DNA from 3 places in the Polaromonas sp. UC242_47 genome. Region 3 is predicted to be linked to each of the others. Evidence: predicted binding sites of a transcription regulator. Region 3 holds the regulator's gene; each other region holds the start of a gene.
The links. The regulator sigma-54, encoded in region 3, starts transcription at its own class of promoters, with help from an activator protein. The targets are predictions, from matches to a motif close to TGGCANGNAANCTGCTTT.

Region 1 (3,956 bases), on a different contig from region 3:
TGGATTTACACCCTGGTGTTTGCTTTTTCCTCGCTCTGGTTTGCCCATTACACGCTGGCGGCCCTGGAACAACTTCGCAAGCAAAAAGTAGCCATAGCCCCCGACCCACTTGCGCAAGCAGCTATTGAATCCATAGCGGACGAGGTTTCGCCCGCGCCGTCGGCCGGCGTGGCAGGCGAGGCTGCGCCGACCTTTGGTGGACCTGGACAACAGCCGTAACCCCTTTTTTCAGGCGTTTCATCATGAGCACTCACTTCGGACTCATCATCATCGGCGACGAAATCCTCTCGGGAAAACGTGCCGACAAACACCTGCCCAAAACCATCGAGCTGCTGGCGGCGCGTGGCCTGCAGCTCAGTTATGCGGACTACGTGGGGGACGAGCCGGCGCGTATCACCGCGGTGCTGGCACGTGCTTTTGCCGCGGCGCGGGCCTCGGGCGACGTGGTGTTTTCCTGCGGCGGCATAGGCGCCACGCCGGACGACCACACGCGCCAATGCGCCGCCGATGCCCTGGGTGTGGCGTTGGCCTTGCACCCGAAGGCCGAGGCCCTGATCCGCGAACGCATGCAGGACGTTGCCAAAGAGCAGGGCGTGCCGTATGAGCCGGACCGGCACGACAATATCCACCGCCTGAACATGGGCATGTTTCCGGTGGGCGCAGCGATCATTCCCAATCCTTACAACAAAATCCCCGGTTTCAGCTGCCGGGCCGGTGCGGGGGCGGTTCATTTCGTGCCGGGCTTCCCGGTGATGGCCTGGCCCATGATCGAGTGGGTGCTGGACACCGACCACGCCGACTTGCACCAACAATCGGCCTACGCCGAAAAATCCGTGATTGTGATGGGCTCCATGGAGGCAACGCTGACGCCACTGATGCTGGCCATCGAGGCCAATTACAGCGGCGTCAAGGTGTTCAGCCTGCCCAGCGTGGACCACCCCGAATACGGCCGGCATATCGAGCTGGGCGTGAAAGGCCCGCCGGAACTGGTCAACGCCGCTTTTCCGGCGTTGCTGGCCGGCTTGCACACATTTAATGCCAAATTAGGCCCTGAATTGGTGCGATAAATGAATGCACCAATAACGAGTTAGTTGGTTTGCACCTATTTGGTGCTTTTTGGGTGTGAGTGATTTTTCCGGCCTGGCAGGCTCGCCATTGGCTCATCCCGCGCCAGATGGCGGCACAATCGAAGGCTTGGCATAAAAACACCGGCCATCGGGTTTGGCATAAAAAGTGCATTCACCCAGCACGAGCATATTTTTTAACCACCATCCAGCAACAGGAGATTCTGATGGCAAAGACCGTCGCAGACGTCATGAAAATGGTCAAGGAAAACGAAGTCAAGTTTGTTGACTTCCGTTTTACCGACACCCGGGGCAAAGAGCAGCACGTGACCGTGCCTGTGTCCCACTTTGACGAAGACAAATTCGTTTCGGGCCATGCGTTTGACGGCTCTTCGATTGCCGGCTGGAAGGGCATCGAAGCCTCCGACATGCAGCTGATGCCTGACGCCAACACGGCCAACATCGATCCCTTCTTTGAAGAAACCACGCTGCTGCTGAGCTGCGACGTGGTCGAGCCCAGCGACGGCAAGGCTTATGACCGCGATCCGCGTTCCATCGCCAAACGCGCCGAAGCCTACCTCAAGGCCACCGGCCTGGGCGACACGGCTTTCTTCGGACCAGAACCAGAATTTTTCATCTTTGACGACGTGCGCTGGAACACCGACATGTCGGGCACCTTCTTCAAGATCGAAGAATACGAAGCGCCCTGGAATTCGGGCACCAAGCTCGAAGGCGGCAACCGCGGCCACAGGCCCACCGTCAAGGGCGGTTATTTCCCCGTGCCACCGGTTGACAGCACGCAAGACATGCGCGCCGAGATGTCCCTGATCCTCGAATCGCTGGGCATCCCGGTTGAAGTGTTCCACCACGAAGTCGCTGGCCCCGGCCAGAACGAAATCGGCACCCGTTTCAGCACGCTGGTCGAGCGCGCCGACTGGACACAGCTGCTGAAATACGTGGTGCACAACGTGGCCAATGCCTACGGCAAAACTGCCACCTTCATGCCCAAACCCATCGTTGGCGACAACGGTTCCGGCATGCACGTGCACCAGTCGATCTGGAAAGACGGCAAAAACCTGTTTGCCGGCGACGGTTATGCCGGCCTGTCCGACTTCGCGCTGTACTACGTGGGCGGCATCATCAAGCACGCCCGTGCGCTCAATGCGATCACGAATCCCGGCACCAACAGCTACAAGCGCCTGGTGCCTGGTTACGAAGCGCCGGTCAAGCTGGCTTATTCGGCCAAGAACCGCTCGGCGTCGATCCGCATCCCTTATGTGGCCAACCCCAAGGGTCGCCGCATCGAGGCACGCTTCCCCGATCCACTGATGAACCCTTACCTCGGCTTCTCGGCCCTGATGATGGCCGGTCTGGACGGCGTGGAAAACAAGATTCATCCCGGCGAAGCCGCGACGAAAGATCTGTACCATCTGCCGCCCGAGGAAGATGCGAAAGTGCCAACCGTCTGCCACAGCCTGGACCAGGCCCTGGACGCACTTGACGTGGGCCGCGGCTTCCTGACCAAGGGCGGTGTGTTCACCGACAGCATGATCGACGCCTACATTGAACTGAAAATGGGTGAAGTGACGCGCTTGCGCCAGGCCACGCACCCTATCGAGTTCGAGATGTATTACTCCCTGTAATTTTTTACAGTTTGTGGTCAAAAAAGGACGGCTTTGGCCGTCCTTTTTTATGGGCCCTGTGTTTATCGCCTGCAGGGTTTTGCATTTCAAGACCTTTGCAGGATACTGGCAGACCGTCCAGGCCTTAATCGGCACATGGGGTTACGCATGAAACCTACAGTACTTCTTTCAATCTCTCTTGTTCTTGTTGCCGGTGTCTCCAGCGTTGTTGCCCAGGAGCGCATTTTCCGTTGCAGCGGCAAAACCGGCACCGAATACATCAACAACGCCAAGGATGCGCAGGCACGCGGCTGCAAGCCGATCGAAGGTGGCAATGTCACCGTGGTCCAGGGCACGCCGGTGAGCCGGCCGTCCGTGCGTGTGGCCTCGGCGGTGCAGGCCGCGCCAGCGTCCAGCAACAGCGAGCAGCGCGCCCGTGACAGCGATATGCGGGCCATTCTTGAGGCTGAACTGAAAAAGGCCGAGCTCAAACTGGCCGAGCAGCTCAAAGAGTACAACAACGGCGAGCCCGACAAACAGGGCATCGAAGGGCGCAACCACCAGCGTTACCTGGACCGGGTGGCGGAGATGAAAGAAAGCATCACGCGCCACGAAAGCGACATTGCCGGCCTGAAACGCGAAATTGCCCGCTTGCCCGGCAACACCGCGCCGCAGTAATTTTTCTGCGTCAGAATGGTGGCTTGAACAAGCCACCTATTTTCACCCCCGCCGCCGCTCAGGCCTCCCCCCGCTTTCAGTCTTTTGACCTGCTGGCCACCTTGGTGGCCGTGGTGCGTACCAACGGCGTGGTGGTGTTTGCCAACGCGGCGCTGGAGGACGCGCTGGGCATCTCGCGCCGCACCATCGAAGGCTCGCAGCTGCCTGATTGTTTCACCGAGCCCCAGATTCTGCACAACGCGCTGGAAGGCGCGGGCAGCAATGAATTTGCGGCCCTGCGTTACGACGCCTGGCTCAAACCGCTGAACCGCGAGCCCATGCCGGTGCACGTGGTGGTGGCGCAGACCGACACGCCGGGCGAGGCGATTGTCGAGCTGCTGCCGCTGGAACAGCAGGCCAAGCAGGACCGCGAGGAACGCCTGCTCGACCAGGCGCAGGCCAACAAGGAGTTGATCCGCAACCTGGCGCACGAGATCAAAAATCCGCTGGGCGGCATACGCGGTGCGGCGCAGTTGCTGCAGATGGAGATCGAGTCCAAGGAGCTGACCGAATACACCCAGGTCATCATCCACGAGGCGGATCGGCTGCAGAC
Region 2 (3,956 bases), on a different contig from region 3:
AGCGGCGATTGGCGCGCCGGTCTTGCTACCAAACCAATAGCTACTTGCGTCCGTCCAGAAAGGGCAAGAGACCTAAAAGGGTAATTTCTCAATAACTCCAGACAAGCCAGCAGCAGGCGCTTCTGCTCGGGCCATGCCGGAGGTGGCGACGAATTGAACAACGCGATGAAGGGTGTCTATGGAACCTGAAGACAACGCGGCGCCGGATGCGCGCATACGGCCCATTGGTTTGGACGGGGGAGACGGCGGCAGTGGTGAAAGCCGCCGGTGTCGTTCCTCGTCATCGTATTCTTCTCGCTCGTCATCACGCCAGCCCGCCGAGCCCAACCGCGACCCGGCCCGCGCGAGTGCGGCCAGCTACCGCATCGCCGTCGGCATTCTGCTGGTCCTCATCACCTATGGTTCGCTGTATCCGCTGACCTGGAATTTCGATCAGCCGCAGGACTTCATCTACATCGGCCAGGTCGGTGTGATCGATTTGGTGGAAAACATCGTGCTGTTCCTGCCGCTGGGCTGGCTGCTGGCCTGGCACTACGACGGCCGGCAGCGCCAGTGGACGCATTTCTGGATCTGGTTCGTGATCGCGCTCGTGGTGGCCAGCGTGCTGCAGTGGCTGCAGAAATACCTGCCGCGCACGCCCGCGGCCTCCGACATCGTGTTCAATATGACGGGCCACGTGGCGGGCTGGTGGGCTGGCAGGCTGTCGGTCCAGGCGCTGAACGGTGTCATGCAGCGCCACCCGGGGCTGCGCACCGCCGACCGTTTTGCCGTCCTCATGCTGGCCATCTGGGTGATCGCCGAACTGTTTCCGTTGATTCCCACCTTCGATGTGTCTTCGGTCTATGACAACGTCAAGTCACTGTGGCAACAAGATCCCTGGCAACCGCGCCGCATGTGGACTCACGTGGGCATGACCCTGATCGGCCTGGAGGCGCTGGCGCAGCTGTTGCGTTCGGCCTCGGTGGGCAGGCTGGTGCGGCCACTGGCGGGGCTGGTGACCCTGTGCATGCTGGCCGGCAAATTCGTCGTGCTCGGCCAGTCGCCCGGCCTGGCCGTGGTGTTTGGCATCGCCGGCGGCTTCATCCTGTGGCTGTCCACGGATTTCATGCCCGAGCGCCTGCGCCTGATGGTGGTGCTGCTGATTGCGGTGGCGAGCTACCTGGTCTACGCACTCGCACCGTATGAATTCCAGGACTTCCCCACCGCCATGCATTGGCGGCCTTTCGCCTCGTCGCTCGAAGGCAGCATCGAAGCCGCGGTGACCTCGGTGGCCTTTGAAGCCCTGTGTTTCGGCGCCATTATCTGGAGCACCGCGCGCATGGATTGGGTGCTTGTGGGCACGACCTTGTGCGTGGCGGCGCTGGCTTTCGCTTGCGAATGGAGCCAGCGCTACCTGCCCGGCCGCACGGCTGAAATTTCATCGGTGCTGACCGCGCTGGCCATGGGCTGGCTGGTGGCCGCGCTCGGCCACGCCGGCATGCGGCGCAAGAAAAAGGTCTACCGCCATAGACACCGCAGGGCTTGAGCTTCCGGCTCGCAGATCGGCCCAGGGGACAGCCGGGCGGCTGCGTTGACCAGTTTCACCGCCGACCAGATCAACGACCGCGACACCAACATCGTGATCGGCACGGCCTCCCTCAAACGTGCGCTCGACGACTTCGGCGGCGCCATGCCGCTGGCCGCCGCCGCCTACAACGCCGGTCCCGGCCGGCCGCGCGCCTGACGCAACGGGCCGGTGCTGGAAGCCGCGATCTGGGCCGAAAACGTGCCGTTTGCCGAAACCCGCGACTACGTGAAAAAAGTGTTGTCCAACACCACCAACTACGCTGAGCTGCTGACTGGCCAGCCGCAGTCGCTGAAAGCCCGGCTGGGCACCGTGGGACCGCGCGAAGCCTCGGCCCCGCCGCCTGACGAAAAAATGCCCTGAGCAGCGGCTCGCGCATCTATTTCGCTACAAACTTGATAGCTGCCGGCACCCGAACCCAAAGGGTTAGAGGCCTGAAATAGTAACTTCTCAATAGCTCAAGGCAAGCCAGCAGCAGCAGCAGCCGCAGCGTTGCGAATGAGAGTCCACCGTGGCGGGATGGTGTTGCTCAGGGATACGCGATCAAGCAAGTACAGCCAGAAAGAGATGCCCAGTTTGCGGCAGGTTTTCTTCAGGCTGGCAAAGGTGTCACGACACTGACGGCCCAGATCACGGCGCGTGCCCCCGCTGACTTTGCGCTTTTCACGAAGTCACGGAGATCGGTTTCGCTGCCATGGGTGTGCAGCGGTATGTCCGGGCGCTTCAAGACCAGCAGCAGCTCACTTTGACGCTACAAACCATGCGCAAAAAATGTCGAATATGTTTACACAACCTTATTCAAGCGCCTCCCAGGCATCTCAAAAAATCAACGTAAACCATTGAAATAAAAGGATATTTTTCACCTCTACAAAGCTGGACCGGAATTTGCTCTGGGTGCTTTGAAAGTTCGGGAAACCAAACTATTTACCCGTGGCTCCCTCCCTCCAACCACAACCATTTAAGGCAAGCACAATGAAAAAGATCAAGCAAATTCTGGCCGCCACCGCCCTGGTGCTAGGCTTTAGCGTGGCCCATGCCGGACCCATCATCATTGCAGGCACCGATATGGATGACCATGGTTTCTTCTCGGGAGGAGCCAATCAAACGGGTTGGAAATTCATGCAACTGGCCATGAGCAATATCGGCGGAGCTGTGAGCAACGGACAGACCAATGCGGTGTGTATTGGCTGTAACGGCAGTCAGGCCAGCGCCGCGTTCAGCAGTGCTTTTAGCTTGGCAGGACTGACGGGCTGGACCTCCACCCAACTGACCTCTACCACCGACATCACCAACTTCTTCAACAACACGGGTGCGGTCAATTTGTCGAATGCAGGTTTCATTTATATGCCTACGGTAGCCAACAATGTAACTGGCGGCATCAACGACATCCAATTGGCCGTGGTCAATCTAAATGGCACGGCCATCAACAACTATCTGGCGGCAGGCGGTGGACTCTTCACCCAGGAACAGGCCAACAGCAGCATTGGTTATGGCTGGTTGACCTCGCTGTTGCCCACGCTGGTGGTCAAAGGTGACAACTCGGGTGGCATTGCCAATTCCGGCGAGTTACAGCTGACGGTCCAAGGTAACGCGCAGTTCCCCGGCTTGACCAACACCGATATTTCCAACGCGACACCATGGCATGCGTATTTCGAAGGTGGCTTCGGTGCGTTGCAGTCCTTGATCGTGGGTAATGGCAATAATTTTGCAGCCAATATTTTGGATGACACGGTGGTGCTCGGCGGTGGATTTGCAGGCGGCGGCGGCGTGATTGTGTGTGGCCAGCCCAACCAGCCGCCTTGCGATCCCAACAATGTTCCTGAACCCGACAGTTTGCCGCTGGTGCTGGCAGCTCTGGGCGGGTTGTACCTGGCACAGCGCAAAAAATCCAATGCGGTTTAAGCGTTAGGCACCCCGGGGCAACAGACCCCGGGCTGAGAACATAGCACCGGCAGCGGTGCCATTTTTTGCCCCGTCCATTCCAGGCCCCACCTGCGTGTGCGTTTCACACCACCTGCAGCCAGAACCAGTACGCCGCCAGCGCCAGCAGCCACGAGCCGCCCTGCTGACCGGCCAGCCGCAATCGCTGAAAGCCCGGCTGGGCACCGTGGGACTGCGCGAAGCCAGTGCGCCACCGCCTGACGAAAAAATGCCCCGAGCAGCGGCCGGCGCACCGGCTTCGCTACCAAACTGATAGCTGCTTGCATCCATCCGACAAGGGCTGGGGGCCTAAAAGGCTTGATACCCGGATGAAAGGCGCGCTTGTCCGGCGGTTTTGTAGGCTTGCGCCTATGTCTTCCTGAGGGCGCACCAGCTAAATTGAGCGCTTCCCCTTTGCGCAGGAGCCCTCACGATGAACCCCACCTGGTGGCAACAAATTGCCAGCACCCTG
Region 3 (3,956 bases):
GTTATGACGACCTCAAACAAACCAGTGTGTTCACCGGCAATGTCGTGATCACCAAGGGCACCATCATCATCCGGGGTGCGCAGGTCGATGTGATCCAGGACGCCGAGGGTTACCAGAACGCCATCGTGATCGCCGCGCCCGGCAAGCTGGCGTTTTACCGCAAGAAGCGCGACCTGGTCGACGAATATATTGAAGGTGAAGGCGAACGTATCGAATACGACAGCCGCGCCGACACCGTCAAGTTCATCCGCCAGGCCGTGTTGCGCCGCTATATAGGCGCGACCCTGGCCGACGAAAACCCACGGCAACCTGATTATTTACGACAACCCGACCGACGTGTTCACCGTCGACAGCGGCGAGAAAGCCCGCACGGCCAGCAACCCCTCGGGCCGGATTCGCGCCCTGCTGGCGCCGCGCAACCAGACGCCCGCGGCGGGTGCCGCCGGCACCCCGGCAACGGCGCCCCCCGGGTCAGCGCCAACGCTGCGGCCCAGTACCACGCTGGGCAATGACAAAAAATAACACCGCCTCCATGACCGAGTCTCCGGAAAACGCGCCCATCAGCCGCCTGGTGGCCACCGGCCTGCAAAAGGCCTACGGCAGCCGCAAGGTGGTCAGGGATGTCTCGCTGGCGGTGCAAAAAGGCGAGGTTGTGGGTCTGCTGGGCCCCAACGGCGCCGGCAAAACAACGTCGTTTTACATGATCGTCGGGCTGGTGCGCGCCGATGCGGGCGAGATCACCATCGACGGCCAGTCCATCGAACACATGCCCATCCACAAGCGTTCGCGCCTGGGCCTGAGTTATCTGCCGCAGGAAGCCTCGATTTTCCGCAAACTCACGGTCGAGCAGAATGTGCGCGCCGTGCTGGAACTGCAGGCCGACGAAGCCGGCAAGCCGTTGAGCGCCAAGGCCATCAACGAACGCCTGGACGCCTTGCTGCAGGACTTGCGCGTGGACCACCTGCGTGATTCACCGGCGCCGGCCCTGTCGGGCGGCGAGCGACGCCGTGTCGAGATTGCCCGGGCGCTGGCCACGCAGCCGCGTTTTATTCTGCTGGACGAACCGTTTGCCGGTATCGACCCGATTGCCGTGATCGAGATCCAGCGCATCATCGGTTTCCTGAAGTCGCGCGGCATCGGCGTTTTGATTACCGACCACAACGTGCGCGAAACCCTGGGCATTTGCGACCATGCCTGCATCATCAGCGACGGCCATGTGCTGGCCACGGGCACCCCTTCTGAAATTGTGAACAATGCCGATGTGCGCCGGGTTTACCTGGGCGAACATTTCAAGATGTGATCACTTTGGCTCCCCCCCGTTGTCGCTCACTGCGTGTAGCGCCCTCCCCCCTGCAGGGGGCGGCGCCTGCGGCCCGGCAAAGCCGGCTGCGCAGCCCCCTGCTGGCAAGAAAATCACGGGCACACGCCGGCCGCCGCGCCGGGCCGCCCCAAGCAAGGCCAGCCCCCTCGGGGGGCAGTGAACCACACGCAGTGGGGAGCGTGGGGGCACCATGAAACAGGGTCTGTCATTACGCGTTTCGCAGCATCTGGCGCTGACGCCCCAGTTGCAGCAGTCGATTCGCCTGTTGCAACTCTCCACCCTGGAGCTGAGCCAGGAAGTCGAGCAGATGCTCGACGAAAACCCGTTTCTTGAAGTTTCCGAAGAGGCCGCGCCGCGCGAGGATTTTGGCCTGGTCCAGGCCGACACGCCGGTCAGCCAGGAAACCCGTGAATTTGAATCCGCTACGGATTCCATAGCTGTCAGTGCAGACGGGGTGGGGGCTACAGGTCAAAATGATGCTGAACCCAGCAGCGAGGCCAAACTCGAGGAAAGTTGGGAGGGCGACGGCAGTGTCGACATCGCGCCCGACGACAACGAGTGGGGCGGCGACGCCGCGCCGCGCAAAAACAACCATGACGACAGCGAAGTCGATGCCGCCGATCTGGCGCGCAGCCATGAGTCGCTGCAAGACCATTTGCATCGCCAGGCCTTGTCCCTGCGCCTGTCGGACGAAGGCCGGGCGGCGCTGCATTTCCTGATCGAGTCGCTGAACGACGACGGTTACCTCGAAGACAGCCTGGCCGCTCTGGCCGCCGGCTTGGCCGGGGATGACCTGGAACAACTCGACGCACTGGTGCACGAGTTCACCGTGGCCCTGAAGCTGCTGCAACACATGGAGCCGGCCGGCGTGGGCGCGCGCAACCTGGCCGAATGCCTGGGCCTGCAGTTGCTGGACCACAAAAACTGCGACGAAACCCGCGCCGCCATCGCCATGTGCCAGCAACCCATGGAGTTGCTGGCCCGACGCGACGTCAAACGTCTGTCGCAGCTGTGCGGTTTTCCCGACACCGTGATCAAGGCCGCGATGGCGCTGATCGCCCGGCTGGACCCCAAGCCGGGCCGGCGTTTTGTCAATGTCGAGCGCAACCTGATCGTGCCCGATGTGATCGTGGTCAAGTCCGGCCGCGGCTTCAAGGTCTCGCTCAACAGCGACGTGATGCCGCGCCTGCGCGTGCACGACATTTATGCCAATGCGCTCAAGCAGAACCGGGGCCAGAACGGCCAGGCCCTGCAGCAGCGCCTGCAGGAAGCGCGCTGGTTCATCAAAAACATCCAGCAACGGTTTGACACCATCCTGCGGGTCAGCAGCGCGATTGTCGAGCGGCAGAAAAACTTCTTCACCCACGGCGAACTCGCCATGCGCCCGCTGGTGCTGCGCGAAATCGCCGACGAGCTGGGCCTGCACGAGTCCACCATCTCGCGTGTGACCACGGCCAAATACATGAACACGCCGTTTGGCACCTTCGAGCTCAAGTATTTCTTCGGCTCGGCGCTGGGCACCGAAACCGGCGGCAATGCCTCCAGCACGGCGGTGCGGGCGCTGATCAAGCAGTTTGTCTCGTCCGAGAGCCTGACCAAACCACTGAGCGACAACCAGATTTCCGAAATGCTCAAGGAGCAGGGTATCGAGTGCGCACGCCGCACCGTGGCCAAGTACCGCGAGGCTTTGCGCATCGCCCCGGCGAACCTGCGAAAATCGCTGTAAAGAGGATTTTGTACCTCCGGTGCCCGGGCGCGGGGTCCGGCATCCTCCAGCACCTCCTGCCTGCCGGTGTCCTGCGCCCTTGGCCCTGTTTCCCGATCACCCCATTCCCCGGAGCCCCTAGAGGCACCCCATATGAACCAACTTCAATTATTTTTACCTTGCGCCGCGGGTGTCGAGGAACTGCTGTCCGCCGAGGTCAAACGTATCACCGGCACCCAGGGCAAGGCCTGGCGCGCCGGTGTGCAGGTGGCCGGCTCCTGGCGCGACGCGATGCAGCTCAACCTGCACAGCCGTCTGAGCCAGCGCGTGCTGATCGAGCTGCAGCACAACCAGTACCGCAGCGAACAAGACCTCTACAACGCGGCGGCCGCCGTGGCCTGGGAAATCTGGTTCACGCCCAAACAGACCTTCAAGATCGAGATCACAGCGCAACACAGCCCGCTGACCAGCCTGAACTTTGCCGCGCTCAAGATCAAGGACGCGATCGCCGACCGCTTCCGTGATAAATACGATGTGCGCCCCGATGTCGACACCCGCTGGCCCGATGTGCGTGTGTACGTGCACCTGACGGTGGATACCGTGACCCTCTACATCGACACCTCGGGCGAGCCGCTGTTCAAGCGCGGCTGGCGCGAAGACAAGGGCGACGCCCCGTTGAAGGAAACCCTGGCCGCCGCTATGCTGGCCGCCAGCGGCTGGAGCGGCGAAGAAGGGCTGTGCAAACAAGGCGTGCCGCTCTATGACCCTTGCTGCGGCTCCGGCACCATCGTGATTGAAGCGGCGCAGATCGCCCGCAACATCGCGGCCGGCATGGGCCGGCGTTTTGCGTTTGAAAAATTTGTGCCTTTCCAGCCCCATGTCTGGGAAGGCTTGTTGGACCAGGCCGAAGCCGCCATCACCGAACCAACC

Region 1: glnA (type I glutamate--ammonia ligase) is a predicted target of sigma-54. The motif match lies at 1,223-1,240, and genes of this name have one in related genera.
Region 2: ACHMXK_RS19970 (PEP-CTERM sorting domain-containing protein) is a predicted target of sigma-54. The motif match lies at 2,439-2,456, and genes of this name have one in related genera.

The regions. Positions count from the first base shown of each region.
Region 1 is NZ_JBIOAO010000001.1:1,667,584-1,671,539, forward strand. It holds gene ACHMXK_RS08235 (EI24 domain-containing protein) at 1-219, shown strand, start outside; gene ACHMXK_RS08240 (competence/damage-inducible protein A) at 243-1,067, shown strand; gene glnA (type I glutamate--ammonia ligase) at 1,292-2,707, shown strand; gene ACHMXK_RS08250 (hypothetical protein) at 2,855-3,364, shown strand; gene glnL (nitrogen regulation protein NR(II)) at 3,388-3,956, shown strand, end outside.
Region 2 is NZ_JBIOAO010000001.1:4,112,473-4,116,428, forward strand. It holds gene ACHMXK_RS19955 (transglycosylase SLT domain-containing protein) at 1-1, shown strand, start outside; gene ACHMXK_RS19960 (VanZ family protein) at 179-1,525, shown strand; partial or broken gene ACHMXK_RS19965 (transglycosylase SLT domain-containing protein) at 1,574-1,927, shown strand; gene ACHMXK_RS19970 (PEP-CTERM sorting domain-containing protein) at 2,537-3,466, shown strand; gene ACHMXK_RS19975 (hypothetical protein) at 3,561-3,758, shown strand; gene ACHMXK_RS19980 (MgtC/SapB family protein) at 3,918-3,956, shown strand, end outside.
Region 3 is NZ_JBIOAO010000003.1:287,918-291,873, forward strand. It holds partial or broken gene lptA (lipopolysaccharide transport periplasmic protein LptA) at 1-522, shown strand, start outside; gene lptB (LPS export ABC transporter ATP-binding protein) at 533-1,300, shown strand; gene ACHMXK_RS23050 (RNA polymerase factor sigma-54) at 1,512-3,047, shown strand; gene ACHMXK_RS23055 (class I SAM-dependent RNA methyltransferase) at 3,180-3,956, shown strand, end outside.